4 regions of the Janthinobacterium salmonicoloratum genome follow, and region 2 is predicted to be linked to each of the others. Evidence: predicted binding sites of a transcription regulator. Region 2 holds the regulator's gene; each other region holds the start of a gene.

Region 1 (7,677 bases), 980 kb from region 2:
TGCCCGGCAGCTTCGGCGAGTGCGCGCGCGGATTGTTAAAAATATCGACTTCGGCGCCATGCTGCTGGGCAATCTCGCGCACGATGGCCAGGCCCAGGCCGCTACCGTCGACATTGCTGCCGAGAATGCGGTAAAAGCGTTCGAACACGTGCGCCCGTTCAGCCTGCGGTATGCCGGGGCCCGTGTCTTCCACTTCCAGGATGGCCAGCTCCAGGGTGCTGCGCACGCGCACCGTGACGCTGCCGCCCGACGGCGTGTAGCGCAGGGCATTGTCGATCAGGTTGCTCAGCAGTTCACGCAGCATCATGGCATTGCCGGAAATCATGATCGCATAGGCGGGCTGTTCGAAGCCCAGGTCGATATGCTGGGCGAACGAAGCTTGCACCCAGTCCTGCACCACGCCGCGCGCCATTTCGCTCAGCTCGATCGGCTCGAACGCCGTGCCCGCCTGCGGCTGGTTTTCCGCGCGTGCCAGGGCCAGCAGCTGGTTGACCAGGCGCGTGGCCGCTTCCGAACTTTTTGCCAGTTGCAGCAGCGAGCGGTGAATCTCGTCGTGGTCAGTCTGGCGCAGGGCCAGTTCGGATTGCATGCGCATGCCGGCCAGCGGCGTTTTCATCTGGTGCGCGGCATCGGCGATGAAGCGTTTCTGCATGTCGATCGACAGAGACAGCCGCGCCAGCATCTCGTTGAGCGAACCGACCAGCGGCGTGATTTCCTCGGGCACTTGGCCCGATTCGATGGGGCTCAAATCGTCGGGCGGCCGGGCGCGTATGCGCTCCTGCAATTGCGCCAGCGGCGACAGGCCGCGTGCCAGGGCAAACCAGACCAGGGCCAGGATCACGGGCAGGATGATGAACTGCGGCAAAATCACGCCCTTGATGATTTCATTGGCCAGCTGGGCGCGTTTTTCCAGCGTCTCGGCCACTTGCACCAGCGCGCGGTGCGGCTCATCGTCGTTGCTTGAAGGAATGTCGAGATAGCTGAACGCCACGCGCACGGGCGTGCCGTGGATGGTGTCGTTGCGAAACAGCACCATGCCGCTGCGGTATTTGTCAGGGTCTTGCGGCGACGGCAAATCGCGGTCGCCGTCGAGGTACTCGCCGCGCGGGCCTACCACCAGGTAATACAGGGTGTCGATATCGTCACCGCGCAGAAAATCGCGGCCCTTGCCGTTCTTTTCCGGCGCGCGGCGCAGCATGGCGCCGTCGGCTTGCTTGACCTGCTGCGTGAGCACCGTCACGCTGTCTTCCAGCGCATGGTCGAAGGGCTGATTGGCGATGCCCTTGGCCACCAGATAGGTGATGGCAATGCTCATTGGCCACAGCAGCAGCAAGGGCGCCAGCATCCAGTCGAGGATTTCGCCGAACAGCGAGTGCTCGATGGTGTCATCCTGTTCCGTGGTGGGCGGCTCGAACCAGTCGTCGTCGTCCGCCTCGTCCGCTGGCGCCTCGCGCGCCTTCACTTGCTGGCGGGTCCGCTGGGCGGGCTTGCCGACTCGCCCGCTTCGGCGTTCAGGCGCGCCGCTTCCGAGTATTTTTCCAGGCAATAGCCGAGGCCGCGCACGGTGGCGATACGCACGCCGCCCACTTCGATCTTCTTGCGCAAGCGGTGGACATACACTTCGATGGCGTTGTTCGACACTTCTTCGCCCCATTCGCACAGGTGGTCGACCAGCTGCTCTTTCGAGACGAGGCGGCCGGTGCGGCCCAGCAAGATTTCCAGCAAGCCCAGTTCGCGCGCCGACAAGTCGAGCATCTGGTCGTTGATGTAGGCGCTGCGCCCCACCTGGTCGTAGCTGAGGGGGCCATGCTTGATGACGGTGGCGCCGCCGCCGGCGCCGCGGCGCGTCAGGGCGCGCACTCTTGCCTCCAGTTCCGACAGGGCGAACGGCTTGGCCATATAATCATCGGCACCGAGGTCGAGGCCATTCACGCGTTGTTCGATGGAATCGGCGGCCGTCAGGATCAGTACCGGCAGCAGCGAGGCGCGCGCGCGCAGGCGACGCAGCACTTCCAGGCCGGACATCTTGGGCAGGCCCAGGTCGAGGATCAGCAAGTCGAATTCTTGGGTGGACAGGGCCGTATCGGCCTCTTGACCAGTCTTGACGTAGTCGATCGCATAACCGGACTGGCGCAGCGAGCGGGTCAGGCCATCGGCCAGCACGCTGTCATCTTCGGCAAGTAAAATACGCATGGTGCACTTCCTATGCTTGCGGCGTTAGAAGTTTGTATTGTGTTTCATTTTCCGCAAGGTAGCGAGTTTTTGTGAAAAACCAGGCTTGTATTGATCTGTTTCAAAACAAATCCACGTTCCGCTTGCATTGATCACTGTTTTTTTATACAGTACTGTCTGTGTAAAGAATTTAACCCACTGGCGCTATCGCAGGCTGCAGGATTCACGTGAATCCGCAACTGTAGAACGGCTGAAAGAACATATGGACGATAAAAAAGCTGTAGTACCCGCATCGGAAAAAGCCAAGGCGCTCGCCGCCGCACTGGCGCAGATCGAGAAGCAGTTTGGCAAAGGTTCGGTCATGCGCATGGATGCCAGCGCAGCGATCGAAGAAGTGCAAGTCGTGTCGACCGGTTCGCTCGGCCTCGATATCGCGCTGGGCGTGGGCGGCTTGCCGCGCGGCCGCGTGGTGGAAATTTACGGTCCGGAATCGTCGGGTAAAACCACCCTGACCCTGCAAACCATCGCTGAAATGCAAAAATTGGGCGGCACTTGCGCCTTTATCGATGCCGAGCACGCGCTGGACGTCGGTTACGCGCAAAAGCTGGGTGTGAACCTGCATGAATTGCTGATCTCGCAACCGGACACGGGCGAGCAGGCGCTGGAAATCTGCGACGCCCTCGTGCGTTCGGGCAGCGTCGACCTCGTCGTCATCGACTCCGTGGCCGCGCTGACGCCACGCGCCGAGATCGAAGGCGACATGGGCGACTCCCTGCCAGGCTTGCAAGCACGCCTGATGTCGCAAGCCCTGCGCAAGCTGACCGGTTCCATCAACCGCACCAATACCCTGGTCATCTTCATCAACCAGATCCGCATGAAGATCGGCGTGATGTTCGGCAGCCCGGAAACGACCACCGGCGGCAATGCGCTGAAATTCTACGCTTCCGTGCGCCTGGATATCCGCCGCACCGGCTCGATCAAGTCCGGCGATGAAGTGATCGGCAACGAAACCAAGGTCAAGGTCGTCAAGAACAAGATCGCGCCACCGTTCAAGGAAGCGCACTTCGACATCCTGTACGGCGCCGGCACCTCGCGCGAAGGCGAAATCCTGGACCTGGGCTCGGATGCCAAGATCGTGGAAAAATCCGGTTCGTGGTACAGCTACAACGGCGAACGCATCGGCCAGGGCAAGGACAACGCCCGCGCCTTCCTGCAAGAGCGTCCGGCACTGGCCCGCGAAATCGAAAACAAGGTCCGCGCTTCGCTGGGCGTGCGCGAACTGCCGCCGCTGGCTGCTGAAAAGCCGGAAAAAGCGGATAAAGCCGCCGACAAGGCTGCCAAGGCTGCGGAAGCCAAGGCTGCCGAGTAAGCTGCCGTCAGCCATCATTCGCGTTTGCGGATGGTGTCTGGCAAGGTGTCACCACGATCGCCGTCCCGCGCTGTTGCGCCGGGCGGCGATTGTGTTTGGGTGCTTTGATCGTACATGAAAGACAAGGTGGGGGTATGGCCGCAGTACAACTAAGCCTGAAGGGCAGGGCGCTACGTTTTTTGTCGATGCGCGAACACAGCCGCATGGAATTGCGGCGCAAGCTGCAGCGGCATGCGCAGGAGGGCGATGACGTGGAAGCCTTGCTCGACAGCCTGGAAAAGGCCAACTGGCTGTCGCAGGAACGTTTTTCCGAGTCGCTGATCCACCGCCGCTCGGCCCGCTTCGGCAATAGCCGCATCATGGCGGAATTGCAAAGCCACGGTATTGGTGGCGAGGCGCTGCAGGAGCTCAAGGCCGGCCTGGCCGAAGGCGAGACTGCGCGCGCCTGCGAAGTGTGGCGCCGCAAATTTGGCGAGGTGGCGCAGGATGCCGAGCAGCGCAACAAGCAGATGCGCTTCCTGATGCAGCGCGGTTTTTCCCAACGCGCCGTGCAAGTGGCCTTGAAGGGGCTGGATCCCGACGAGGAATAAGACCGGCGCCCCGCCGTGCCGCCAGAACTGCGCTTTCAAACGCCGTCTGTTTCCAGGATGGTGACGCCGCGCGATCGGGTATGCTGGCGCTCGAACGCTGTGCGATGCGCGCAGCACCACTGATCGTGACAGGATGCAAGATGAGCAACTGGAATGCCGGCTATATGGCCGAAATCGCCTATACCTATGGCTATTACGAAGAATTGAATCCTTTGCGTCTGCGGCTGCCCCTGCTGGCCGCCGGCCTGGCCTTGCCTGCCAGTGGCACGGCTTGCGAGCTGGGCTTTGGCCAGGGTATCAGCGCCAACATCCATGCGGCAGCGTCCGCCACGCGCTGGCATGGCAATGATTTCAATCCATCCCAGGCTGCATTTGCGCAGGAGCTGGCCAGCGCGGCCGGCGCCGGCGCGCAGTTCACGGATGAGTCGTTTGCGCAGTTTTGCCGCCGCGACGACTTGCCCGATTTCGACTTTATCTGCCTGCACGGGATATGGAGCTGGGTCTCGGCGGAAAATCGCGCGCTGATCGTCGACTTCCTGCGGCGCAAGCTGAAAGTCGGCGGTGTCGTCTTCATCAGCTACAACACTCAGCCAGGTTGGGCCGCAATGATGCCGATGCGCGACCTGATGGCCGAACATAGCCGCGTCATGAGTGCCCCGGGCCAGGGCGTGCTGGCCAGAGTCGAGGGCGCCATCGATTTCGTCGACAGGATGATCGCCGCGCAACCGCGCTACCTGGAGGCCAACCCGCTCCTGGCGGACCGCATCGAAAAGCTCAAGGCGATGGATGGACATTATCTTGCCCATGAGTATTTCAATGCTGACTGGCAGCCGATGGCTTTTTCCAGCGTCGCGGCCATGCTGGGTGAAGCCAAGCTCGAGTTTGCCGCGTCCGCCACCTATACCGCTCTGGTCGACATGCTGAACCTGACGGCCGAGCACCAGCAATTCCTGGCCGAGATACCCGATCCCATCTTCCGCGAGACGACGCGCTCCTTCCTCGTTAACGAGCAGTTCCGCAAGGATTACTGGGTCAAGGGGGCGCGCAGGCTGACACCGTTCGCCCAGGCCAGTGCCTTGCGGGCCGTGCGCGTGATGCTGGCCGTGCCGCGCGACGAGGTGGTGTTGAGCGTGCATGGCGTGCTGGGCGATGCCGATATGGATGAGCGCGTGTATGCGCCCGTGCTCGATGCCATGGCCGACCATCGCGTGTATACGATAGGCGAGCTGGAGCAGCAACTGGCGGGCAGCGAAGCCAACCTGGCCGCCTTGCTGCAGATCATGCTGGTGCTGGTCAGCAAGGGCAGCGTGCTGGCCGTCCAGGACGAGGCCGACATCGCCGTGGCGCGGCCGCAGACGGCGCGCCTGAATGTTTACTTGCTGGAACAGGCGCTGGAAAGAACCGATTTGACCATCCTCGCCAGTCCCCTGACGGGCAGCGGCGTGGCTGTATCGCATTTACAACAGCTATTCCTGTGGGCGAAACTGCAAGGTTGTTCAACGCCGCAAGACTTGGTGCGCGCGACATGGCCGGTGTTGCTGCGCCTGAACCAGCTGCTGACGCGGGATGAGCAACCGTTGTTGACGGAAGAGGAAAACCTGTCCGAGCTGCTGGCGCACGCGCAGTATTTTTCTGCACGTAGCTTGCCCATTTTACGCGTACTGGGCGTGACTGACTGAGGCGCGGCGCCGGCCAGGTTGCCGGTGCCCGCATACCTGCTTCCAGGTTATGCGCATTGTGAATATTTGTCATTCATTTTGCGATTTTCATTGATAATTTACGGCGGGCGGCCAGACCAATAAAAAATTATGTTGCGGCGCAACTAGCGCCCTATGTGCTACACTTTTAGGGTTTTTGCGGCGCCGCAGGTGCGGTTGCTGTTCGTAGAAGCTGCGAACAGAGTGCTTTAGGCACATGGCTGCTTACTAAATTATGGCCGCGCAAGCGGCATCGGTCTTATGCCCCTGTCAACTCCCGTATCCCGGCGCGCCCTACGGCACTCCCGCGTTATCGACGTCCAAGCGTATGTGCGCGACGACGGCCTGTGGGATATTGACGCCCATATCACCGATATCAAAAGCTATGACGCGACCCTGGCCTCCGGCCCCCGTCCCGCCGGCTCCCCTCTGCATGACCTCCACCTGCGCATTACCGTCGATCGCGAACTGAACATTGTCGAGGCCGAAGCTGCCTCCGATGCCGTGCCCTATCCCGGTTTTTGCGATACCATCGGCCCCGCTTACAGGGCGCTGATCGGTTTGAATTTATTGAAGAATTTCCGTCGCGACTTGAAACAGCGCCTGGCGGGAATCGCTGGCTGTACCCATTTGACCGAACTGGCGCAAGTCTTGCCGACTGCGACGGTTCAGGCATTTGCCGGCGATGTCTGGTCGACCCGTGACGGTGAGAATGCTGACTTGTCGCATGAAAAGCCGTTTCAACTCGACAAATGCCACGCCCTGCGCACGGATGGCGGGGCAGTTGCACAGTATTACCCGCGCTGGGTAGCCAAGGCGTGACCCCGGCGCTTTCCTGTTTTTTTTGCACCACTAACCGTATTTTTATACATCAGTATCAGAAGGGAAGCCAGCATGAAAATCCATGAGTATCAAGCCAAAGAAATCCTCCGGCAGCACGGAGTGACGGTACCACGCGGTATTCCGTGCATGTCCGTTGAAGAAGCCGTCAAGGCTGCGGAAACCCTGGGCGGCCCGGTATGGGTCGTCAAGGCACAGATCCACGCAGGTGGCCGCGGCAAGGGCGGCGGCGTCAAAGTGGCGAAATCGATGGAACAGGTCAAGGAATACGCTGACCAGATCATGGGCATGCAGCTGATCACGCATCAGACCAGCGCCGAAGGCCAGAAAGTCAACCGCCTGCTGGTGGAAGAAGGCGCCGACATCAAACAAGAACTGTACGTTTCGCTGGTCACCGACCGCGTCACCCAGAAAATCGTCCTGATGGCGTCGTCCGAAGGCGGCATGGACATCGAAGAAGTGGCCGAGAGCCACCCAGAGAAGATCCACCACGTCACCATCGATCCAGGCGTTGGCCTGACCGATGCCCAGGCAGACGACATCGCTGCCAAAATCGGCGTGCCTGCCGGTTCCATCGCTGACGCCCGCGTCAACCTGCAAGGCCTGTACAAAGCGTACTGGGAAACCGACTGCTCGCTGGCCGAGATCAATCCGCTGATCGTCACCGGTAGCGGCAAAGTCATTGCCTTGGACGCCAAGTTCAATTTTGACCCGAACGCCCTGTTCCGTCATCCGGAAATCGTCGCCCTGCGCGATCTGGACGAAGAAGATCCAGCTGAAATCGAAGCGTCGAAATTCGACCTGGCCTACATCTCGCTCGACGGCAATATCGGTTGCCTGGTAAACGGCGCCGGCCTGGCCATGGCTACCATGGACACCATCAAGCTGTTCGGCGGCGAGCCAGCCAACTTCCTGGACGTCGGCGGCGGTGCCACGGCAGAAAAAGTGACCGAAGCGTTCAAGATCATGCTGAAAAATCCAGGCCTGAAAGCCATCCTGGTGAACATTT
Region 2 (7,677 bases):
GATGAGCGAACATGTTGACCACTGGTGCCTGACGGGTCTGCCTTCGCCGCGTGCAGCCACGGCTTCCGAGTTGGCCGCCAAGGTGCAGATCATGCTGGAAGATAAGCCTGACAGCAGTGAACATACTGTGGCTATTTTCGATGATCCGGCACAAGCTTTTGCAAATGCAATGAGCCGGGCCGGTGAGAATGATAGAATTGTGGTCTTTGGTTCTTTCCTCACCGTCGCAGGCGTGATGAAGGCCCGAAAATCCTCACTTCACTGAAACGCACTCGACTGAAAATCACGCATGGGCTTGTTCTCGAAACTGTTTAAAAACAAGCAAGAATCCTCTGGCGAAGACAGCGGCTTTTATGTCCCTGGCGAAGCACAGTCGCCGACCCGCAAGCGCGCAGCCAACACCTCCGGTGGAGGTGGATCGCGCCGTGGCGGCAAGGAAGCGCCGGATCCGGTCTTGCCTGAAAAAAAGCGCGCACGCCGCCGCCTGGTCGGGGCCATCGCCCTGGCCCTGGGCGTGGCTGTCGGCTTGCCGATGCTGCTCGATTCCGAGCCGAAAGCACCTTTCAACGATATCGCCATCGACATTCCGTCGAAGGAAAAGGCCGCCGCGCCTGCACCTGTGCCGTCCGTCCCGGCCCAGGCCGCATCGAATGGCCTGGACCAGTCCGAGGAAATCGTCGACGCTCCGCTGCCGCCTGCGGCCAAGCCCACACCGGCACCCGTGCTGGCCGCTGCCCAGCCTGCACCGGTCAAGCCAGCTTACGTGGAACCGAAACCCGAGCCCAAGCCTGAGCCCAAGCCGGTCAAGGTGGAGCCAAAACCGGAACCTAAGCACGAAAGCAAGCCGGAACCCAAGGCCGAGCCGAAACACGAGCCCAAGCCTGAACCGAAGCATGAAGTAAAACCGGAAACCAAGCCTGAGCCGAAGCCTGCCAAGCCGGCGCAATCGGCCGACGATGCCGCGCGCGCGCTGGCTATACTGGAAGGCAAGCCGCAAGACAAGCCGCAAGAGAAAGCGCACGATGCCGGCAGCGGCAAATTCGTGGTGCAGGTGGCGGCGCTGGCGACGCAGGACAAGGTCGATGAATTGCAGGACAAGTTGCGCGAAGCGGGCATCAAGTCGTACACGCAGAAAGTCTCCAGCCCGGCGGGCGAGCGCATCCGCGTGCGCGTGGGGCCGTTCGGCAGCCGCGAAGACGCTGAAAAGACTCGCGCCAAGCTGCAAAAGCTGGGCCTGGGCGGCAGTCTGGTGCCGGCGTGATGTTGCAAGGCTGAACGCGCGTGACGATCTTCGATTACCTGGTGCTGTTCGTGCTGGTGACGTCCGTGCTGATCAGCATGATGCGCGGCCTGGTCAAGGAAATACTGTCATTGGTCAGCTGGATCGTGGCTTTCGTCATTGCCAACGCCTATGGCGCCACCCTGGCGAAATTCCTGCCGGAAGCCGTGCCGGGTGAAGCCATCCGTTTATTGCTGGCCTTCGTGGTGCTGTTCATCGGCGTGCGTATTTTGATGGGATTGCTGTCCATGACGGTCGATGCGCTGGTCAAGGTGACGGGCTTGAGCCTGGCCGACCGCACCCTGGGCAGCCTGTTCGGTGTGGCGCGGGGCCTTGTGATCGTGCTGACCGCCGTCATCTTGTGTGGCATGACGTCCATACCGCAGCAGCCATTCTGGAAAAATGCGCTGCTCAGCCCGTTCGCGGAACAGGGCGCGCGCGCCATCAAGCCTTATCTGCCTGCCGCTTATGCGCAGCATGTGAAATTTTGAATTTTTTTAAAATCAGTAGCACAGTTTAGGAGCACACCATGTGTGGCATCGTCGGCGTCGTTTCCCATCAACCTGTTAATCAATTGCTCTATGATGCCTTGTTGCTCCTGCAACATCGCGGTCAGGACGCGGCAGGGATTGCGACCAATCACAGCAGTATGTTTTCCATGCACAAAGCCAACGGCCTCGTGCGTGACGTCTTCCGTACGCGCAATATGCGTTCGCTGCAAGGCACGACGGGCATCGGCCATTGCCGCTACCCGACGGCCGGTTCGTCGAGCGAAGAGGAAGCACAGCCGTTCTATGTGAATGCGCCCTTCGGCATCACCCTGGCGCACAATGGCAACCTGACCAACTGGGAACAGTTGAAGCTGGAAATGTTCAAGAACGACCGCCGCCACATCAATACCGATTCCGATTCGGAAGTGCTGCTCAACGTGCTGGCGCATGAAATCCAGGAAGCGACGACGGGCCTGAACCTGGACCCGGAAGCCATCTTCAAGGCCGTCACCGTATTGAACCGCCGCGTCAAGGGCGGTTACGCCGCCGTCGCGCAAATCGCCGGCGTGGGCTTGCTGGCATTCCGCGACCCGCACGGCATCCGTCCGCTGTGCCTGGGCATCAATGAAACGGAGCTGGGTCCTGAATACCTGATCGCTTCTGAATCCGTGGCCCTGGAAGGCATGGGCTTCCGCTTCGTGCGCGACATCGGTCCCGGGGAAGCCGTCTTCATCGATGCTGACAAGCAATTGCACAGCGCCCAATGCGCCGACAATGCCAGCCTGAACCCGTGCGTGTTCGAATTCGTTTACCTGGCCCGTCCCGACTCCGTCATCGACGGCGCCTCCGTGTACGCGACGCGCCTGAAAATGGGCGAATACCTGGCCGAGAAGATCCGCGCCGAGTTGCCTGGCGTGCATATCGACGTGGTCATGCCGATTCCCGATTCCTCGCGTCCGGCCGCCATCCAGCTGGCCATGGCGCTGAACATCGAGTACCGCGAAGGCTTCATCAAAAACCGCTACATCGGCCGTACCTTCATCATGCCGGGCCAGGCGGCACGCAAGAAATCCGTGCGCCAGAAGCTCAATGCCATCCCGTCCGAATTCAAGGACAAGGTCGTGCTGCTGGTCGACGATTCCATCGTGCGCGGCACCACCAGCCGTGAAATCGTGCAGATGGCGCGCGAAGCGGGCGCGACGAAAGTCATCTTCGCCTCGGCCGCGCCGCCGGTCATCTACCCGAACGTGTATGGCATCGACATGCCGACGCGCGACGAGCTGATCGCCTACGGCCGCACGACGGAAGAAGTGTGCCGCGAAATCACGGCCGACTACCTGGTGTACCAGGATATCGGTGCGCTCAAGCAGGCGATCGCCGACGTCAACCCGGCCCTGACCAACTTCGAGGCGTCGTGCTTCGATGGCGTGTACGTGACGGGCGACGTGTCGCAGGAATACCTGGACCGCCTGGAATATGCGCGCCACCATCCGAAGGCGGCAGCGCCCGAAGATACGCCACGTTCCCAGCTGAACCTGAACCTGGCGACAACGGAAGCATAAGTAACCTGCCCGGCCTGCGCCGGGCTTTTTTTTCTCTGCGATCATGAACGATAAAAAAAACTACGGCTTTACCACCACCATCCTGCATAACGACCGCCGCAAGGGCATCGAGCATGGCTCGCTGCACAAGCCCGTGCACACCTCCGTTGCCTTTGGGTACGCCGACGCGCGCCAGCTCGCTTCCGTATTCCAAGGCAAGGAGCCGGGTTTCCGCTATGGCCGCCAGGGCAACCCGACGGTGTCCGCGCTGGAAGACAAGGTCAACAAGATGGAAGACGGTGTGGCGACCCTGTGCTTCGCCACCGGCATGGGCGCCATCGGCGCCGTGGTGCAATCCTTGCTGCGCGCGGGCGATCACGTCGTCTCGTCGGCCTTTTTGTTTGGCAACACCAACAGCCTGTGGCAAACGGTGACGGGGCAGGGCATCGCCGTGTCCTTCGTCGACGCCACCGACGTGGCCAACGTGGCCGCCGCCATCACGCCGGCCACGCGCATCGTGTTTGTCGAAACCATCGCCAATCCGCGCACGCAGATCGCCGACCTGGCAAAGATCGGCGAGCTGTGCCGTGAGAAGGGCATCCTGTACATCGTCGACAATACGATGACGACGCCATATTTGTTCCGCCCGAAAGCCGTGGGCGCGGGCCTGGTGGTCAATGCCTTGACGAAATCCATCGGCGGCCACGGCAATGCGCTGGGCGGCAGCTTGACGGACACGGGCGTGTTCGACTGGACGCGGTACCCGAATATCTTTGAAAACTACAAGAAGGCGGCGCCCGCGCAGTGGGGCATCGCGCAAATCCGCGCCAAGGCCTTGCGCGACTTCGGCGCCTCCCTGGGCCCGGAAGCGGCGCACCATATTGCCGTCGGTGCGGAAACCATGGCCTTGCGCATGGACCGAACCTGCTCGAACGCCCTGGCGCTGGCCACCATGTTGCAAGCGGACTCTAGAGTGGCGGCCGTGCACTATCCTGGCTTGGCATCGCACCCGCAGCATGCGCTGGCGACGGATTTGTTCCGCAGCTATGGCTCCCTGTTCAGCTTTGAGTTGAAGGATGGCATCGACTGCTTCGATTTCCTGAATCGTCTCAATCTTGCCATTCCAGCGAGCAACCTCGGCGACACGCGCACCCTGGTCATTCCCGTCGCCCACACGATCTTTTACGAGATGGGCGCAGAGCGGCGCGCCAGCATGGGCATCGCTGAATCGCTGATCCGCGTCTCCGTCGGCATCGAAGACGAAGCCGATCTGCTGGGTGACTTCAGGCAGGCATTGGAAGAAGAATAAGGTTTCACTTTTTTGAGAAAAAGATTACATTTAGGTGTAATTAAAGCATTTGTGTCTATTTCTTAATTGGAGAGTGAGAATGAAAAAAATTGTATTTAGTGCTTTATTGTTATTTTCTTCCGCTGTATATGCTGATGATCTGACGGATGCGAATAAATTCTTGCAATCCAAGGCTTATCCGCAAGCCTTGGATTTATATAAGAAGCTGGCTCAGGCAGGGAATGCGGAGGCTCAATTTCATTTGGGTGAGATGTATTTATATGGTGAGGGAGTAGGCGTCGATGCCGTGCAAGCCGGACAATGGTTTGGGCAGGCATCCAAGGCGGGCAACAAAAATGCCGATGCTGCGCTGGCCCTTATGGCTAGCCGTGTCGAGCGAAAAGGTGACATTGATTACTATGTCAATTCATATGCTGGCGAGGATATTGCCTTGAGTAAGATGAAGTGTGTCACTCCGGTGATCCCTGAATTCTCCAAAACCAAGCGTCAGATCAGGGCTGTGGCCGATAGTGTTGATGCCTGGATGACATGCTATAACAGCTTTGTCAGTAAACTGAATGCTTCTTTGCCGCCTGGTAAAGCCATTCCATCTGCCATTGAAGCGCTGATGAATGAGCAGGAATTTGAAAAGGCTAAGCTGCGCATGGATGTGGCCTATGCGCGGGTGAGCGCCGACGGACGTGAACTGGCGCAAAAGATCTTGGCGCAGCGCGATGAGTGGCAAGCCAGAACAGAGAAGTACCTCTTGGCTGAGAATAAAAAAATTCAGACAGAAAATGAAATGAGTGAGCTGGATCGTTCACGTAGTGCGAACACGCCGCAATGGGTGACAAGCCCTGTGCCAAACAAGTAGGACGGTCTTGCCGATGTTGTCAATAGGTTGGAAATTAAGCGCTCGCATGTGTGATGCAAGCGCCTTCTCTCCTAATGCCAGCTGCGCATCAGGCCGACGGCCAAACCTTCCAGGGCGAATTCATCTTCCGGCGATACGGTGATGACCTTGAAGTCGGGGTTTTCCGGCAGCAGTTCGATGACGGAACCCGTTTTCTTGTAGCGCTTGACGGTGACTTCGTCGCCGATGCGGGCCACGACGATCTGGCCATTCTTGGCGCTGTCGACCTTCTTGACGGCCAATAAATCGCCATCCATGATGCCGGCGTCGCGCATGGACCAGCCGCGCACCTTCAGCAGGAAGTCGGGCTTGGCCGAGAACAGGGCCGGGTCGACGTTGTAGCTCGCTTCCAGGTTTTCCTGCGCCAAGATGGGCGAACCTGCGGCCACCCGGCCGATCAGGGGCAGCGACATCAGCAGCGCTGCCGGCACCTTCGATGCAAGGGCTTCGGCGGCCGCACTCGCCGCCGCACCGATCAGGCGGATGCCGCGCGAGGTGCCGGGCGAAATCTCGATCGCGCCCTTGCGGGCCAGAGCCTGCAAATGCTCTTCGGCCGCATTTGCTGATTTGAAACCCAGTTCATTGGCGATTTCGGCACGGGTGGGGGGGAAACCCGTGTTTTCAATCGCGTCCTTGATCAGGTTCAGGATTTGTTCTTGTCGTGCTGTCAGCTTGATCATGAGCGGTGGGTGCATACTAAAATGCTGTCTATATGAACAGTCTGTATTTTTGTACAGTATCGCCCACTATGCAAGGGGATTTCCGTGTTTTCGGCGAATTTCGCAAGAAATACTTGTCCGTGGGCAGAAAGCATGGTGGCGCAGGGGCTTTTCGGGCGCTTGTGGAAGGAATGATTGAAACGTTTGCAAAAGGCGGTTATAATCTTCGGCTGACCTTCCCACACCCGTCTTGACGCCGGGGTGGGCGATTATCAATCCGACCTGAAGGAGTTTGCATGCGTCATTATGAAATAGTCTTTATCGTCCATCCGGACCAAAGCGAGCAAGTGCCCGCGATGATCGAACGCTACAAAGCCAGCGTAACCACCCGCGGCGGTTCGGTTCACCGCGTGGAAGATTGGGGCCGCCGTCAAATGGCTTACTCGATCCAAAAGCTGCCTAAAGCACACTACATCTGCCTGAACATCGAATGCGACAACGAGACCCTGGTCGAGTTGGAAACAGCATTCAAATTCAATGATGCCGTGTTGCGTCACCTGACCGTTAAAATGAAGAAAGCTGAAACAGCTCCTTCGCCGATGATGAAATCGGTACAACGCGAAGACGCGGCCAAAAGCCACCGCACCGAAGCACCAGCAGCCGCTCCAGCCGCAGCAGCAGCTTAATTCTTGACCAGGATCGTGCGCTGAACCAGCTACAAGTAACCGCCATCATTGCCGAGCGCGAAATATTGCGCTATACCCCGGCAGGGCTGCCGATTGTGAATGCAGTATTGCAACACAGTTCGCAGCAGATGGAAGCAGGGATTGCCCGTTTGACCGAGTTTGATGTTGCCGCGCTAGCCGCTGGCGAAATCTCAGGCCGGTTCAGTCAGGCAAGCTTGGGCGGGGTATATCAGTTCACGGGTTTCCTGGCCAGGAAGAGCCGCAACAGCAAGAGTTTGGTGTTTCACATCATTGATTTTAGTGCAGTCACCCCGACTAGCGCATTTTAGATACAGGAGCCTGACATGGCATTCGGTAAAAAGTTCGACAAAAATAAGCTCAAGCTTAAAGAAAAACGCAAACAGCAAAACCCGTTGTTCAAACGCAAGAAGTTCTGCCGCTTCACCGCAGCTCACGTTGAGCAAGTCGACTACAAAGACGTCGACACGCTGAAAGACTTCGTCCAAGAAAACGGCAAGATCATGCCAGCACGCCTGACCGGTACCAAAGCGCACTACCAGCGCCAAGTTGACACCGCAATCAAGCGCGCTCGCTTCCTCGCGCTGCTGCCATACACCGATCTGCACCACGCTTAATCGGTCAGATATTCCTGGAGAAGAACTATGCAAATCATTCTGTTAGAAAAAGTTGTTAACGTCGGTAACCTCGGCGAAGTCGTCAAAGTCAAAGACGGTTACGCACGTAACTTCCTGATCCCGCAACGCCTGGCACGTCGTGCTACGGCAACCGCTGTGGCTGAATTCGAAGTCAAGCGCGCCGA
Region 3 (7,677 bases), 130 kb from region 2:
TGGCGGCCGTCAAGCTGAGCAGTATTCTGTCGAGCACCACCATCCTCGCGCCCCTGGCCGGCCCCATCCTCGGCAGCGCCATCATCAGCCGGCTGGACTGGCGCTACGTCTTTTTCCTCTCGGGCCTGCTGGCGCTGCTGTCCTTGCTGGGCCTGTTCAAGACCATGCCGCGCACGGCGCCGACGGTCACGCGCCCGGACCTTGCCGCCATCGTGCGCAGCTACGCGGCCATTTTCAGCAACAAGCGCTTCATGTTCGGCATGTTCACGGCCGGGCTGGCCACCGTGCCCCTGACGGCCTGGATCGGTTTTTCGCCCCTCTTCGTGCTGCAGGAGATGGGCGCTTCCTACGCCACGTATATCGCCTTGCAATGCGTGATTTTGTCCGGTTTTGTCCTCAGCAGCATCGCCATCCAGCGCCTGCGCCAGGATTTCCCTCTCGTATCCCTGCTTCGCTTGGGCGGGCTGATCGCGGCCGCCGGCATGCTGGGCGCCGGTGCGGGCCGCCACCACGTCGACGTGTTTGCGGCCTGCATGTTTGTCTATTCCATCGGCTTCGGCCTGTTCAATGGCGCCCTGATCCGCAGCGCGATCACGGCCAGCAAGGAATCGATGACCTTGACGACGGCCGCCATGAGCTTGCTCTATTGCATTTATCTATCCGCCTGGCTGCAGCTGTACAACGTGCTGTGCCAGCGCTTCGGCTATGCGCTGGAAACGTATGCGCTGCTCAATATCCCCGTCATCGTGGTCATCGCCGCCTGCCTGCTGCTGTTTACGCGGGGCATGGCGGGGCGCCGGGAAAGCGAGGTGCTGCTCGCCCGGCACTGATGGCGCAACGATGCGCATGTTGTCGACCTTGTTTTACCTCCTGCGAAGTTTATTGACACTCTCCTGCGGAAAATGGTGCGCCCATGAAAATAGATGACCTGGCCTCGAAACACGATCAAGCAAAGATTTTCAACCTGGAATACGAGTTTCGCATCAACCGGCTGAAACTCGATTACATCACCCTGGCCGATGTCCGGCCGGCCGGCAGCGACCTGGAACAACTGGCCGGGGAGCACCAGGCGGGCATCGCCGCCCTGCGCAGCTTTGTCGCCGGCAATTTTACGCATTTCAATGCCGCAAGCTGTTCCTCGCTCAGTTGCATCCCCACGCGGGCGCTCGGCGACGACGAGCGCTACCTGCACCGCATCTGGATGGGCGGGCCGTTGCCAGCCATCGCCTGTGAGGCGATCCAGCAGTGGGGCGCGGCGCTGGATGAGGTGCTGCATAATGGCGGCGCGCCGTATGTCTCCATCCTTTGGGTCTGGGATGCGCAGCAGCTGCGCGATGACGAGCGCTTCAGCCCCACGGGCGGCGCCGGGCGCTACACGATAGGCCGCTACGCCATCGGCGGCACGACCCTGCATATCAACTCGCTGCGGGCGCTGGCGCTGGACTTCGCGCCGGCACGCTTCGATATCCTCGATACCCTGCATACGCAGCGCTACTTCGCCACCTTGTCCGATTATTTCCGCATCCTCATCATGTGCGAATACGGCGGCATGTATATGGATGTCGATACGATCCCGCATAATCCCGCGACGATTTTCCTGATGAAGCCGGAAGTGCCCGATTATTTCCAGCGCAGGGAAGGCGACGGCGAAGAGCGCCAGCATGTCAGCTGGATGAATCTGTTTCTCGATGAAACGGGCATGCTGATCGCCAAGAAGAACGACGCCGCGCTGCGTGTGATCCAGCGCAATGTGAACCTCGCCTATGCGGGTATCGATGCGCAGATTCCCCGTTCCTGCCCGCAATTCGAGGCGCAGCTGTTTGGCCAGTTCTATGCCGAATGGAAGAAAAACCTGGGCGTGACCCTGCTCAGTCATGCCGAGTTTTACCAGCGCTACTGCGTGCTGTATGACGGCGCGCGAGAAGCGGTGGTGGGCGGCATCCGCGGCATGCGCTTGCTGGACGATATCATTACCGATATACACATCCCGCTCAGCGACGAGGAACGGCGCGCGTATGCCCGCTGCGTCGCCAGGCTAGCCGAGATCGACTGGCAACTCGACGATCCTTTGAGCCTGCCCAACATCGTCGACGTGTTCGACATCGAGGAAGTGCCGCGCATGGCGTATGCGGCCCAGCTGCGGGCGGACATCGATCATTTTCACTACTACTCGGTGCTGTCGGACGACCCGCAGCTGGACCGCGTGAATGCCGTCTTTTGTCGCTACCTGCTGGCCCACCGTTCGCAGCATATTGCCGTTGGCAATTTCTGGCGTCCTACCGTGGGCCGCTACGGCAGCCGCATGCCGGCCGCCGGCGATGCCGCCCCGTCCGGCGACGAGGCGCAGGCGGGCTTGCTGTCGCATGCGCCGCTCAAGCTGGTGGCGGGCGAACGGCTGGGCGACGAGGCGAAGAACCGCATGGCGAAACTGCTGTTTGCCACCAGCTACCTTGAATACTGCTCGTTTGGCAATAAACTCAATCTGCAGTTCGTCGAATTGCAGCGGCGGCAAAACATCGACCCGTATCTGGCGCACATCCACGGCCTGCATGACGAGGACGAGCGTTTCATCGGCTTTTTCACGGCCGCGACGATGGCCGAGTTCCAGGCCTGCGGCGCCGTGTCCTATTACCGCGATGACATGAAGGCGCTCGATGATGCGTATGACGCCTTCGTGCTCGCGCATGCGCGCGCCGACGACTGTTTCGTCAGCAGCCTGGCCATCGACGAGAAATACCGGGGCCAGGGCCTGTTCCGGCAGATGTTCCATGAAATCCGCGACCTGGCCAGCCGCAAGGGCTGTGCGCGCATCACCCTGACGGTGTGGGAAAAGAGCGAAGCGCTGCAAGTGTATCTGCACAAGGGTTTTCGCAGCGTGGGCACGTTCGACTATGCCTACAGCCTGTTCTATGACCGCCTGCACTTCCTCGTGTATGAAGGTAACTGAAGGGGAAATCGAGGGGTAACAGGGGGCGGCCGGCAGCCGCCCCGTGCAGCGTCTTACAGGGCCAGGAAGGCCAGGCCCGCCACGGCCGTCGGCAGCAGGGCGCCCGCCAGCAGGCCGACGGCGCCGATCGATTCATCCTTGAAGCCGCGGCGCAGCAGGGCCACGCCGGCCGGGTTCGGCGCATTGGCGATGACGGTCAGGCCGCCGCCGGCCACGGCGCCTGCCATCAGCATGTATTTCGCTTCGTCCGTCATGCCGACGATCAAGGAGCCCAGGTAAGTGAGGGCCGCATTGTCGGTAATCGCCGTCAAGCCCAGGGCGCCGAAGAACAGGGCCAGCGGTTTCAGGCTGGAGACGATGGGCTGCAGCCACCATTGCTGCATGCCGCCCAGTACCACCAGGCCGCCGAGGAAGAAGCCGACCAATAAACCTTCCTTCAGGATCAGGGGGCTTTGATAGCGCTCATACGCCTGCACGAAGCCGAGGAAGAACAGGAACAGGCCGATGAACAGCACGGGATGGTGCGCCAGGGTGACCACGCCTGCCAGCACGATCATGTGCACCAGGCTGACGGCCAGCGGCACTTTTGGCGCTTCCACTTCGCCGGCCTTCGGCTTGATATCGGACGTGTTGCTGTGCAGGTATTTGCGCAGCAGGATGCTCACGCCGGTGGCGTTGATCAGCACGGCGATGGCCGCCTTCCAGCCGAAATGGCTGGCCATGTAGGCGCTATCCCAGTTCCACGTGGTGGCCACCATCAGCACGGGTGGCGCCGCGTACGAAGTGAGGGTGCCGCCGATGGAGACGTTGACGAAGAGCACGCCCAGGGCGCCGTATTTCAGCCATTCAGGGATGCCGGGGCGGAAGATTTGCGGCGCCAGCATCAGCGCGGCCAGGGTCATGGCGGCCGGTTCCGTGATCAAGGAGCCCGTCAGGGGCACGAGCGCCAGGCCCAGCCAGACGAGGGCCAGTTCCGTACGCAGCGGCATGACGCGCGCCACGCCTTTGAGCAGGCGCTGCACGGCGTCAAGCACGGGGCGCGAGGCGGCCACGACCATGACGACAAAGACGAACAGCGGCTCCGTGTACTGGCGCGACTCGGCATACTCGATGGCCGCATCGCCGCCCGAGACAAAGGCCATGATGATGATCAAAATGAAGGCCCAGAAGCCGAACACGACTTCCACTTCGCCCAGCAAGTGCAGCAGGCCAGCATGGCGGGGATGGCGCCGCGATAATGTTTCAAACGACTTGGCGGCAAAGGTGTGGATGAGCGCAAGGCCGAAGACGATGGCGCTGATGATGTGGATGGTGGTCAAATGCGTTTCCTTATGGACGGAGGAGGCCGACTGGTACGTTGCCAGGCGGTAAGGAGAGTGCTTATGGTACAGCAATCGATGCCCAAAACGGGGTTTTTCGGACATGGCGGAACGGCCCCTGCGCTGGTAACAGGCAGATAAACCTTGCCAAAAGACGGAGTGGATAGTACTGTATATGCATACAGTATTCATCTCCATATCCAATGATGCAACATTCCAAATTGATGGCCTCGCCGGAAGCCTTGCACCCGTCTTTATGGCGCGCATCGCAGCTGGGGCAGGGCGCCATGCGCTGCCTGGACACGGGCTTTGCCGCCCTGTCCGCGCAGTTGCCCGGCGGCGGTTGGCCCAGCGGCAGCCTCATCGATCTGCTGGTGCAGCAGCCGGGCAGCGGCGAATTGCGTTTGCTGGCGCCCACGCTGGCGCAGTTGCCGGGCTTGCCCATCGTGCTGCTGCAACCACCGCACCCGCCGCAGGCGCTGGCCCTGGCCGCGCAGGGTCTGGCGCCGTCGCAACTGCTGTGGATAAAGAGCGCCGGCAGCAAGGATGCCTTGTGGGCGGCGGAAAACATCTTGCGTAGTGGCACGTGCGGCGCCTTGCTGTTCTGGCAATCGCATGTGCGCGCCGACAGCCTGCGCCGCCTGCACCTGGCCGCGCAAAGCGGCAACACCCTGTTCTGCATGCTGCGCCCCTTGCATGGCGCGCAGGATGCGTCGCCTGCGCCGTTGCGCCTGTCCGTGCGCCCGGCCGCCGGCGGCATCGAGATCGGCTTCATCAAGCGCCGGGGACCGCAGCGCGACGCGCCCCTGTTCCTGCCCCTGCAACCTCCTTCTTTACTGCTGCGTCATGCGACTCTGGATCGGCCTGTGCCTGCCCCGGCTCCCGCTCGAAGTGTTTTGCCCGCGCTGGTCGGCTGACCACCTGGGCGTGGTGCTGGAGCAGGAGCAAGTGATGGCCCTGTCGCCGCTGGCGCGGGCGGCCGGCATCCGGCCGGGCATGCGCCGCGCGGGTGCGCTGATGCTGGCGCCGCAGGCGCGCCTGCACGAACGTTCCCTGGAGCTGGAAGCGCAGGCCCTGCAAGCGGTGGCGCTGGCGCTGCTGCAATATTCTCCGCTGGTGGCGCAGGGTGAGGAAGCGACCCTGCTGGTCGATGCGGGCGCCAGCCTGCGCCTGTTTGGCGGCGTGCGCGCCCTGTGCCGGCAGATCGCGGCCAGCTTGCGCGCGCTTGGCTACACGGCCCAGCTGTCGTGCGCCCCCACGGCGCGCGGCGCCTGGCTGCTGGCGCGCGCCGGTACGCGCCAGGGGCGCGTGCTGCGCATGGATAGTCTGGTGCGCCGTCTCGACCGCCTGCCGTGCGCCTTGCTGCCGCCCGCGCGCCCCTGGCTCGACTGGTTTGAGGGTATCGGCTGCCTCACCTTGGGGCAGTTGCGCCACTTGCCCCGGCCCGGCTTGCAGCGCCGCTGCGGCGGGGCCTTGCTGGACATGCTCGACGAGGCGCATGGCCACAGCACGGAATTGTTCGTGTGGCTCGAAGCGCCGCCCACGTTCCGCGCCAGCCTGGAATTGTTCGACCGCGTGGAGCACGCCGACGCGCTGCTGTTCGGCGCGCGCCGGCTGCTGCAGCAAATGACGGGCTGGCTGTGCGCGCGGCAATTCGCCGTCGAGCGCATTCAGCTGCTGCTGGCGCACGAGCGGGGCAGGGTGGCGCGCCCACCCACCGTCATCGACCTGGCGCTGGGAGAAGCCGTCTGGCGCGACGAGCACCTGGTGCGCTTGCTCAAGGAGCGCCTGGCGCAGCTGGCGCTGGACGCACCCGTGATCGGCCTGACCCTGGAAGCGCTGCAGGTGCAGCCCATGGCGCCGCCCAGCGATACCTTGTTTCCCGAGCCGGGCGGCACGCCGCAGGAGCGCCAGCGCTTGCTGGAATTGCTGGTGGCGCGCCTGGGCGCCGAGAATGTCTTGCAGGCCGCGCCGCGCGCCGATTACCGGCCCGAGACGGCCAACCAGTGGCTGCCGCTGCCTGCCAAGCCGGGCGGCAAGAACGCGTTGCCGGACTTGCCGCCCGGCTTGCCCGGCATGCCCCGTCCCGGCTGGCTGCTGGCCCAGCCTATCGCCCTGCTGATGCGCGAGCACCGGCCCTTCTATGGCTCGCCTTTGAAAATGGTCTCCGTCGCCGAGCGCATCGAGGCGGGCTGGTGGGGCCAGTCGCAGGCGCGCGATTATTTCATCGCCGAAGGCCTCGACCACGCCCACTACTGGGTCTATCGCGAACGCATCGCCGGCAGCGGGGAAGAGGCCGCGCCGCGCTGGTTTTTGCATGGCCTGTTTGGCTGAAGGGAGGCGGCCAAACAGGCGCTGTCCTGCTGAAACTGCCATGCTTGGCTATACTGGCTTTCTTGCGCCGCGTCATACACCTCAATAAGGATTTTCATGTCCCAACTTTCCGACTTTCCCATCACCGAGAAATGGCCTGCCCGGCATCCCGAGCGCCTGCAGCTGTACTCGCTGCCGACGCCGAACGGCATCAAGGTCTCCATCCTGCTGGAAGAGCTGGGCCAGGCGTACGAGCCGCACCTGGTCAGCTTCGAGCAGAACGATCAGCTGTCGCCCGCCTTCCTGTCCCTCAATCCGAACAACAAGATTCCCGCCATCCTCGACCCGAACGGTCCCGATGGCAAGCCACTGGCCCTGTTCGAATCGGGCGCCATCCTGCTGTACCTGGCCGAGAAGACGGGCAAGTTCATCCCCCAGGACGCGGGCCTGCGCTATGAAGCAATACAGTGGCTGATGTTCCAGATGGGCGGTATCGGCCCCATGTTTGGCCAGGTGGGATTCTTCCACAAGTTCGCTGGCAAGGACTACGAGGACAAGCGTCCGCTGGAACGCTATCTCGGCGAGGCCAGGCGCTTGTTGGGCGTGCTTGAGCAGCGCCTGCAGGGCCGCGACTGGATCATGGGCGGACAGTACACGATTGCCGACATCGCCATCTTCCCGTGGGTGCGCTGCCTGGTGGGCTTCTATGGCGCCGGCGATCTCGTCGGGTTCCACAACTTCCCCAACGTGCAGCGCGTACTGGAAGCGTTTCTTGCCCGTCCTGCAGTCGTCAAAGGATTGGACATACCGAAGCGCGGTTAAGGTTGACCAACTGCGGCGACGGCCTGGCGGCGCTACAATGCGCCATCGGCCGCGCTGCGCGGCAGCTTTGATCTGAGACAATGAAATCCACCCGGCAAGATTTTCCCGGCGCGCACGGCCATGTGTTGGCGGCGCGGCTCGATGCGCCCGACGGCGCCATCCGCACGTACGCGCTGTTCGCTCACTGTTTTACCTGCGGCAAGGATGTGCTGGCCGCGCGGCGCATCGCACAAGGCTTGACGGAACACGGCATCGCCGTGCTGCGTTTTGATTTTG
Region 4 (7,677 bases), on a different contig from region 2:
GATGGCCTGGTAGCCCAGCTGGGCCGCGCGCGCCACTAATTGATCGGGCGGAGAGGCGCCGTGCAGGAAGGAGTAATGGCTCATGCACTGCAGCTCGGCATAGTCGGGCAGCGTGGGAGCTGGCGGCTTGTCCATGATTAGCCGAACATGCCGTGCAGGTACCAGCGGCCGTCAACGACACGCTCGAGGTAGATCCAGTAGCAGGTCGCATCGCTTCCTTGAGCGATGTAATAGTCGCGGGCCGCGATTTGATCGTTCCACCAGCCGGCCTCAATGCGTTCCGGCCCCTTGAGCATTTTTAGAGGGGAACCATAGAAGGGACGTTCGCTGCGCAGCAGCAGCGGGATTGGTTTAGGTAGCAGCCAGAACGGGCGCTCAAAAGCCTCATCTTCGGCGTTGACCGCCTTGCGCTTCTCGGTGGCGGCAGCCCAGGCATTGCTTTCCTCCGGCCGATGGTCTTGATGCTCGACAGGCGAGAGGACATTGTCGCTGCCAAGACGGGCACTGAGTAATTCCAGTAGGCGCCTGTAGTCGGCGGGACTGCCGCCCGGCTCGGGAAACAGGTCTTGTGTCGGGGGCGCCATCGCCGTGAGAAGGCGCGCCTCCAGGCGCAGGGCGATGACCGGGGCAACCAGTTCCGTGCGCACCAGGCGCTCTTTCAGCAGCCGTATCAGGTGCGCGTCGCGCCAGGTCGGCTCCGCCAATCCGATCTCGATTGGCGTAGGTGGGATTGCAGTTTTCCCGCGTTCGTGCTCCAGTAGCAGAACAAAAACACTCACAGCCTGCTGGCGCGCGACCAGCCATCCAACGAATTGCTGCAGCAGGCCAGTGGCGCCGTCCAGCAGGGCATCGGCGTGTTCGATCCGGTCAAAGGTTTCGATGCGCGCTGAAAAAGTTTCGGGAATGGCGATCCATTCAAACAATTCAGGAGCGAGCCCATAGGCACGGTCGAGCTCATCGAGCACGTGCTTGTTCATCCTGCGCTGGATGCCCGGGCGGGGCAGGCGCCGGAGTGCCGCCAGATGATCCGCGCCAATATCCGTTAGCCACTCCAGGTGATTCGCCGTGCTGGGCAGATAGGCGCAGGGCATGCGGTCGAGCTGGCGCTCCAGTGAGCGCATGTGCACGGTGCGCCGCAGAATGATCTGGCGTTTGGCCGGCTGCCAGCGCGACAGCAGCCAGGCCCCCATGGCTGTCGGCGCTGTACCAAGCTGCGAGGCCACCCCAAGCGCTTGCAGGGCAGCGCGAATGCGCCGGCTAATGGCGGCTCGCCCGTTAAACAGTCGAAGGCTGGCGGTCACGTCCAGCAGCAGGCTGAAGTCGCTGGCATGCGCCACTTCCGGGGTGAACTGGAGGAGGGCGAGCGCGATGGCATTGCTAGCAATCTGTTCGCGCTCAGGGCTGCGCTCCAGGATGACGGTATCCGGCGACACGGCCGCCACGCCGCCTGGGCGCATGCCGACACGCACGCCTTCGGCAAAGGCTTGCTGCGAGACCGTGATAATGCGGCCCTTGTCGACCACCGCATAGGGCCCCGGCTCACACCAGCGCGGCCTGAGGCATTCGAGAGGCAACAGTGGGAGGTGTACGCTGAACCAGAACCGCATTTTGATCGTCCAAAAATCGTTGACGTGCCGGCATGTCAGCCAGCGGGATAAAGAGCGGCGCCTCATGATGTGGGCCACGCCGTTTAATGATGTGAGTGGAAATGCCACCGGCGGCGGGGCGCAATGCCAGGCGCAATGGCGCTGGTGAGGCATCGGCCGCTGCGCTCATCGGCCGGACCAGCCAGAAGAACGTCTCGGTCGTCTGCGCCGCCAGATTGAGACGCCGCAGTGCTTCGTCGCGGATATTCGTCTGCCACAGCAATACCGCACCGCAACTGCCATTGCGCAGGATCTGCTCGGTGGACCAGAGAGCATCGGCGGTGCCGGGGGCACGTATCCAGAGCAGGTTTGGGCAGCTCAGGGCCATGAATTTGCAGGCGGCGGAGTTGGGCAAGTACGGCGGCTGCACCAGGGCGATCCGGCGATGTTGCGACAGTTGTGCCAGCATTGGCCGCAATAAGTGCATTTCCCCGATACCTGCTTGCTGAACTAGCAACTCCGTGAAGGTCGATAGTGGCCAACCCTTGCCTGGAAGCTCACGATCCAAGATGCTGTGACCGGTAGTAACCGTGCTGGTTGTTCCTCGGCTCAATTCACTCGCGCGCCAGACGTCACGCAGCATGGGGCTGTTAGCCAATGCGGTAGAGCTGGTGCGTTGAAGGGAAGGTGAAAGCATGGCGTCTGGCGTGCGGTTGTTGAGTATTCTCAAAAATACTGTATATAAACACAGTATATGCTGAGGACGTCAAAAACTGCAAGGTCCGTGAATTGCTTGAATTGTCAAAACTAACAGTTGTGATTGCACGAAAGAGCCAACAAGATCCGCCGACGTTCTAGGAGCTTTTTCTTGAGCGTGCGAGGCTCTCTGCAGGGCAGGGGCAGCCAGATCCGATCTCGCCGTTGGATCTGGCAGCTACGAGATAGCACACTTAGAGGCCGGGAGGACACCCAGGCCCCAGACACGATCCATCGGTTTTTCTTTTTCAAGAACCGTGGATCAGGACTGTCTACACTAGCTGTGGCGATTCAGTGCTAGAGTAAAAATGACCTTGACGGGAAAAAGGAATTTACGAACAAGCTTGGCTAGCGCTAACTGATTCGAACTAAGTAGAATATTTGCACCTGTATTTTTACTGTTAGCCGTACAATAGATAGGATCCATATGATCGATTTTAGACAATTTTCTGACGAAAATATCGTCCACTTTGTGAACGATAATTTCGAAAAGTTTGCTAGTGATAAGGATGAAGAATTTCCGAAAAACGTACTCAAACATCTAGCCGAAGGTCATTTTTCCATTATCCGATTACAGGAAGGCTTTGCTCTTGCCTTCAAAGGGCGCCGTTATATTGGCGGCACTGGGTTTCAGGAAGCTGACCTTATGTTCTTGTATGTGCACCCAGAGTCCAAGCGAAAGGGCATAGGGACGAAACTGATCGAACAAGTTAAAGTTTCAGTAACGCCCGAGATCCCAATCATTCTTAAATGCGAAACGAAAAAGCGAAAAGAATTTTTTGAGAGACGTGGATTTTTCGTGGTCGAACACTACGAAGAGGGCGATCATTTTTTAATGCGTTGGACACCGGCGGATGTTTGAAAATTGCAAAAAAATAACACACTTTTCATTGTTGCAGCAGCATCGTACAGTGATCCATCACGTTCGTCTGGTATCAAAGGCGGATGGATGGTTCAGGGTTCTATTGTGGTCTTCGAATACTCCAATGCATATTCGCTGTACTAAGGGTGCAATCATTCCCACTCTAAGCCTTTTTTGTCCAAACAATCACCAGATGCGGCGGAGTCAAAAAAATAATATTTATCATCGGCCGTGCGACCTCTGGAGTGACCAAGTGCTCATTGACTCTGCTAGAGGCGAGACGCACGTCCGCGCCAATTGGATGGCTCAAGCACCGGATTCCCCGTTAGCCACATTCCATGTTGCCGTGGTGGCGTAACGTTGAGCTCGATTTCAGCCTTGTCGCGCGTGCCCTTTGGGCAAAAAAGTGGCCGGATGGTTACACCTGTCGAAGTTGAATCGGGTCGCGCATGCAACTGCACCTGCCCCGGATGCAACGCGCCGCTGATTGCAAAGAAAGGCGAGCAGAATATCTGGCATTTTGCTCATGATGGTCTCGCTTGCGCGATCGGAGCAGAGACGGCTCTCCACTTGATGGCAAAACAAATTTTGGCCGATGAACGAAGCGTCCAGTTGCCAGCTGTCGAGATCAGCCTTTCCGCCACCGACGCGCTGGGCAAGCTACAGATCGTCTCGGCCGTTCTAGCGAGAGCGGTGAACGTAAAGTATGAGGCGGTCGAAATAGAGGTGGCCAGAGACAATCGACGACCGGATGCTGTGGGCTCAGGTAGGGGTCTCAGTGTGGAACACCGCATTGAGGTCTTTGTGAGCCATGCCGTTGATCCCCTGAAAGCTAGCGAATTGGAAGCGTCTGACTGCGCATGTTACGAGATTTGTCTGAACGATATTCCGGTGCAAACTACGATAGCTGAGCTTCGTGATGCGGTAACTGCGGCAGCGCATCGCATCCGCTGGATTTCTTACCCTGGGATGGCCACAGCTCGTCGAGTGCTTGAGACAAAACTGCAACGACTCTTGGGTGATGCAGTACAGAGCAAAATGGAGCAAGATGCTCACTCCGCAGCGGTATATGCTTCGTTGGATGAAGAAGAAAGACTAGAGAAAGCAAACCGGGCACGTCAAGCTCGAGAAAAAAAACAAAGCGAGCAGAAGCTTGCGCGAGCCAATGACAGCTTCAAGGGCACATCAACGGAGAATAAGCGCGCCTTCTTGCACGCGAAGCTGAGACTACCTGCCGGTACCGTTCCTGTAATTTTGAACACGAGGGTCGGTGGCGACAGGTCGTTTGGAGTAGACAGGGATGTATGGCAATCCGATATTTTTCGGAAATGTATTTTGGGGGGAGGGCACCGCGAGATTGCCCTCGAAAACGTCTTAGGCTGGATGCAACTTCGCTATGTTGTCTCACCAGAGTTCCCGAATGCGGCCAATATTGCGCTGTGGAAGTACTTCTCATCCCTGGAGAGCTCAGGATTTGTTCGTCACATTGGACGTCAGCGCTTCCTGGTATTGCGCGATGTAGCCCCTTGGCTGGACGTGGCAAATGAAATTGTCGGAATCTGGTTTTGGGCACCAGGAGCTTTTTTTTGCAAGCGTGAGGAACTGGAAGAGGCTAATATTCGCGGTAACTTTGGGCTGACGTCGATCGCACTCGCATCCATTCTGCGGCGATTTCATGCCGAGTATCTTGCTGACGGCGAGCCAGAGGACGCAGCGCAGAGTATCTCGCAGCTTATCGAAATATCACCTATGATTGTTCTGAATCTGCTCGAGGAAGCCGGGGTGGTCAGTAATCCACGCAAGTAGTCGCACTCTAAGTAGCGTAAGGATGAGCAAAAGCGGTACTGGAGCAGGACGAATCAAGGAACAATAGTTTTATCCGATAGATCCGCACATTTTGCGCCGATCCTGGCCCAGCCCACGATCCGCTGCGCCTGGTTCACCAACATCATGATCTTGCAACCCGCAGTCTCGCTCCCATAGTTGAGCTGCAACAGATCATTCTCCTGTCGATAGCCGCCGGGCGTGCCGTACTGAGCGGCGACGGCGAAGCTGTTCTGACCAATCAAATTATCCGGTACGCGATCCCCGTAAGCCGCGCATCCCGATGTCATGATGACAAAGACCAGCAAATACAGCATTCTCATTTTCCACTTTCATGACATGGTTGACCTCATCCTAAATCCCTACAGGACGAGTAACTTTGCGTGAGAACATGAATATTGGCTGTATAAAGGGGCTGACTATGCAATGATATTGCTTCTATTTACTTCTGGCCGCCAACAAAACCCAAAGAGCAAGTGCGGATGCGCGTGCCCACTGGATTAGATAGCATCACCACCCAAATGTTCACCAATGTAAGCCTCGAAAAGAAAAATGTTTGAACTCTATTTCTTGTCAATTGCGGAGCGATTCTACGGGATAGCATTTCCAGGGATGATCGCAAGGACAGGTGTCGTGTCGGAACGGACAATACGCAATTGGTTGAACGGGAAAGCTGTTCCAAGTGACCGAAAACGGGATGCTTTTGTTCGGCGTAGCATGTCATGGCTACAAAAGGAATTGATCGCGGCTAAGTGGCCGGAGGAGAAGCGCGAAGCCTACCTTTCTCAGCTTGCGGAAAGTCGCGGCGGGGCAAGTGCAATCATCCAAACTCTGCATTGGGGGGGACCAGACGGTTGCCCATCCGCACTGGATCTTGCGCGACGCATTGATGCGCTTTCACTTGCCCTAGGAGAGCAGCGGGAACGCAACGATATGGCCGGATTCGTGCAGCTCTTTCATACTGCCTGGCTGACGGATGAACACTTCAAGAATCCTGAACTTAAGCTCGGTCCCGCCGCTTTGAGGGAAAGTACGAATCACGCGATGCAGTGGGGGGATCTTGCATTGCCGACGACTGTATTGTTGATTAACCTCCAGTTACAGCTTCTGGCTACCCTCGATCACGAGTTCAGCGCGCGCTATCTACCTAAATTCGAACCAGTACCAGTGTTCCATGGACTATTTCCAGCCCGGACGGCGTGCAAAAGCGGTGGCCCACGCATACGTGGAAAGGTTAGGCTGCCAGTATGCAAACTTCTCGACATGATGGCATGCCTGCGCTATTACCGCTTACATGGAAAATGGCCGGCAAAAATCCCCTCTGTTAGCGAAGCAGCGATATGGATGGACGTGTTGTCGCCAATGCTCGCAAAGTGGCGCATGGGCCGCCAGTTCACGGTGAACGACTTTGACAATGCTTGGCTACATATGTTTAAGCGCTTCCCTGAACATAGCCGTCCTTCACCACCAGCGCCTCTTTTATACGCCGCCGTGGTTCTGACACGCTTATTCGTTATCGGAAGTGTAGAAAAGAACAACCTGTCGATCGCGGAAGGCGGCGCAGAACTTTACCTGGAATGGTGGGCACGTCAACGCGAAACGTCTGAGGTGCATCTCGATGCGCCACGCGCTGGTGTAAAGACCTGGATATCCGATTTATTTTGATTGTTTGTGGTGGGAATCCGGGCTTAGCGTTTCCCAGTTAGCTGGGCGTCTATCGTGACCACGCCCCGTCCAAAAACGTTCATTGTTGATGTTAAGTTGTTGTTCCCGGTTGTGAATAGTCGTCGCATCCATGACAATTTTCTTTGGGGCAGGGGGCGTGGATTGCGCACTTTTCCGCCTAGATCCATCGCTCTGCGTTGCCGATAACTTGGTACCATTTATGCTTGGCTTCGGGGTAGGGGGGATGACTGCCGCTGGTGGTGGTGAGGACCTCCGACCCGCTGATTTTGCTACTGGAATTTTGCTGGCGACTTTTTTCTGGTTCATGATAGCGTCCTTAAGTTATCCGGCCTTCACCGTATAGAAGGTATTGTCGATGAACACGCCCTAGAATTAATTCCACTTTTCGGCAATTCGAGGATCACCTTGCATCGCATTGCGATAGTGATTATCGCACTGGTGGTGTATGAAGGATGCTGTCGCCCGAGAAGACCCAAAATGGAGTTTTCAGGATTGGTCTGCGCTCCTCAAACTGCTCCATAGGTATTTCGTTCTGGTACTGCGGCAGATGACCTGATGCGCCCGCCATTCGACAATCCAGGCTTGACATTGACCGAGGCGCACCAACTCAACTCCGTGCATGGTTGCGCACAGTGCTGAGACCTTTCCACAAACGTTCTCTTCTGGAAGCCTGCATGGATAGACAATGCAGCGCAACCAAGAACGTGTGATTCACATAGGCCTGGAGCGGGCGGGTGTGCGAGCTCTAAACCGCAGATACCTTGTCAGGTGCCGAAGATCTCTTGGATTCGAGCGCTTATTTGCTGGCGAATGTTGTTGCTGGACATTACTGGATCATCTGGATCGATGCAAAATTCGGCGGTAATGTCACTGCCAGAACCACTTTTAGAAAATGTCAGATCGAGCCACATTGCCCCTGATTTTCCAGGTGTAGCAGACGGGACAGTTTGAGCTAAATGGTAA

Evidence for each region. Region 2 encodes LexA, which represses DNA repair genes until DNA is damaged. Its sites were predicted from a motif close to ACTGTATNNNNATACAGT; they were not measured.
Region 1: a site for LexA is predicted at 2,327-2,344, ahead of recA (recombinase RecA). Genes of this name have one in related genera too.
Region 3: a site for LexA is predicted at 4,435-4,452, ahead of imuA (translesion DNA synthesis-associated protein ImuA). Genes of this name have one in related genera too.
Region 4: a site for LexA is predicted at 2,321-2,338, ahead of imuA (translesion DNA synthesis-associated protein ImuA). Genes of this name have one in related genera too.

The regions. Positions count from the first base shown of each region.
Region 1 covers NZ_JBNYXV010000001.1:2,576,091-2,583,767, reverse strand. The annotation lists gene ACQ4WY_RS11945 (sensor histidine kinase) at 1-1,462, opposite strand, end outside; gene ACQ4WY_RS11940 (response regulator) at 1,459-2,193, opposite strand; gene recA (recombinase RecA) at 2,435-3,541, shown strand; gene recX (recombination regulator RecX) at 3,676-4,131, shown strand; gene ACQ4WY_RS11925 (methyltransferase regulatory domain-containing protein) at 4,272-5,810, shown strand; gene ACQ4WY_RS11920 (DUF2889 domain-containing protein) at 6,090-6,650, shown strand; gene sucC (ADP-forming succinate--CoA ligase subunit beta) at 6,723-7,677, shown strand, end outside.
Region 2 covers NZ_JBNYXV010000001.1:1,599,913-1,607,589, reverse strand. The annotation lists gene folC (bifunctional tetrahydrofolate synthase/dihydrofolate synthase) at 1-265, shown strand, start outside; gene ACQ4WY_RS07460 (SPOR domain-containing protein) at 290-1,261, shown strand; gene ACQ4WY_RS07455 (CvpA family protein) at 1,282-1,770, shown strand; gene purF (amidophosphoribosyltransferase) at 1,809-3,332, shown strand; gene ACQ4WY_RS07445 (cystathionine gamma-synthase family protein) at 3,376-4,620, shown strand; gene ACQ4WY_RS07440 (tetratricopeptide repeat protein) at 4,700-5,473, shown strand; gene lexA (transcriptional repressor LexA) at 5,545-6,192, opposite strand; gene rpsF (30S ribosomal protein S6) at 6,468-6,857, shown strand; gene priB (primosomal replication protein N) at 6,878-7,186, shown strand; gene rpsR (30S ribosomal protein S18) at 7,202-7,492, shown strand; gene rplI (50S ribosomal protein L9) at 7,520-7,677, shown strand, end outside.
Region 3 covers NZ_JBNYXV010000001.1:1,731,637-1,739,313, reverse strand. The annotation lists gene ACQ4WY_RS08015 (MFS transporter) at 1-830, shown strand, start outside; gene ACQ4WY_RS08010 (GNAT family N-acetyltransferase) at 914-2,947, shown strand; gene ACQ4WY_RS08005 (putative Na+/H+ antiporter) at 3,001-4,266, opposite strand; gene imuA (translesion DNA synthesis-associated protein ImuA) at 4,473-5,183, shown strand; gene ACQ4WY_RS07995 (Y-family DNA polymerase) at 5,113-6,600, shown strand; gene ACQ4WY_RS07990 (glutathione binding-like protein) at 6,697-7,401, shown strand; gene ACQ4WY_RS07985 (alpha/beta hydrolase family protein) at 7,482-7,677, shown strand, end outside.
Region 4 covers NZ_JBNYXV010000008.1:49,686-57,362, reverse strand. The annotation lists gene ACQ4WY_RS25570 (error-prone DNA polymerase) at 1-135, opposite strand, end outside; gene ACQ4WY_RS25565 (Y-family DNA polymerase) at 138-1,523, opposite strand; gene imuA (translesion DNA synthesis-associated protein ImuA) at 1,540-2,229, opposite strand; gene ACQ4WY_RS25555 (GNAT family N-acetyltransferase) at 2,770-3,204, shown strand; gene ACQ4WY_RS25550 (competence protein CoiA family protein) at 3,565-5,010, shown strand; gene ACQ4WY_RS25545 (hypothetical protein) at 5,064-5,345, opposite strand; gene ACQ4WY_RS25540 (hypothetical protein) at 5,581-6,693, shown strand; gene ACQ4WY_RS25535 (hypothetical protein) at 7,479-7,677, opposite strand, start outside.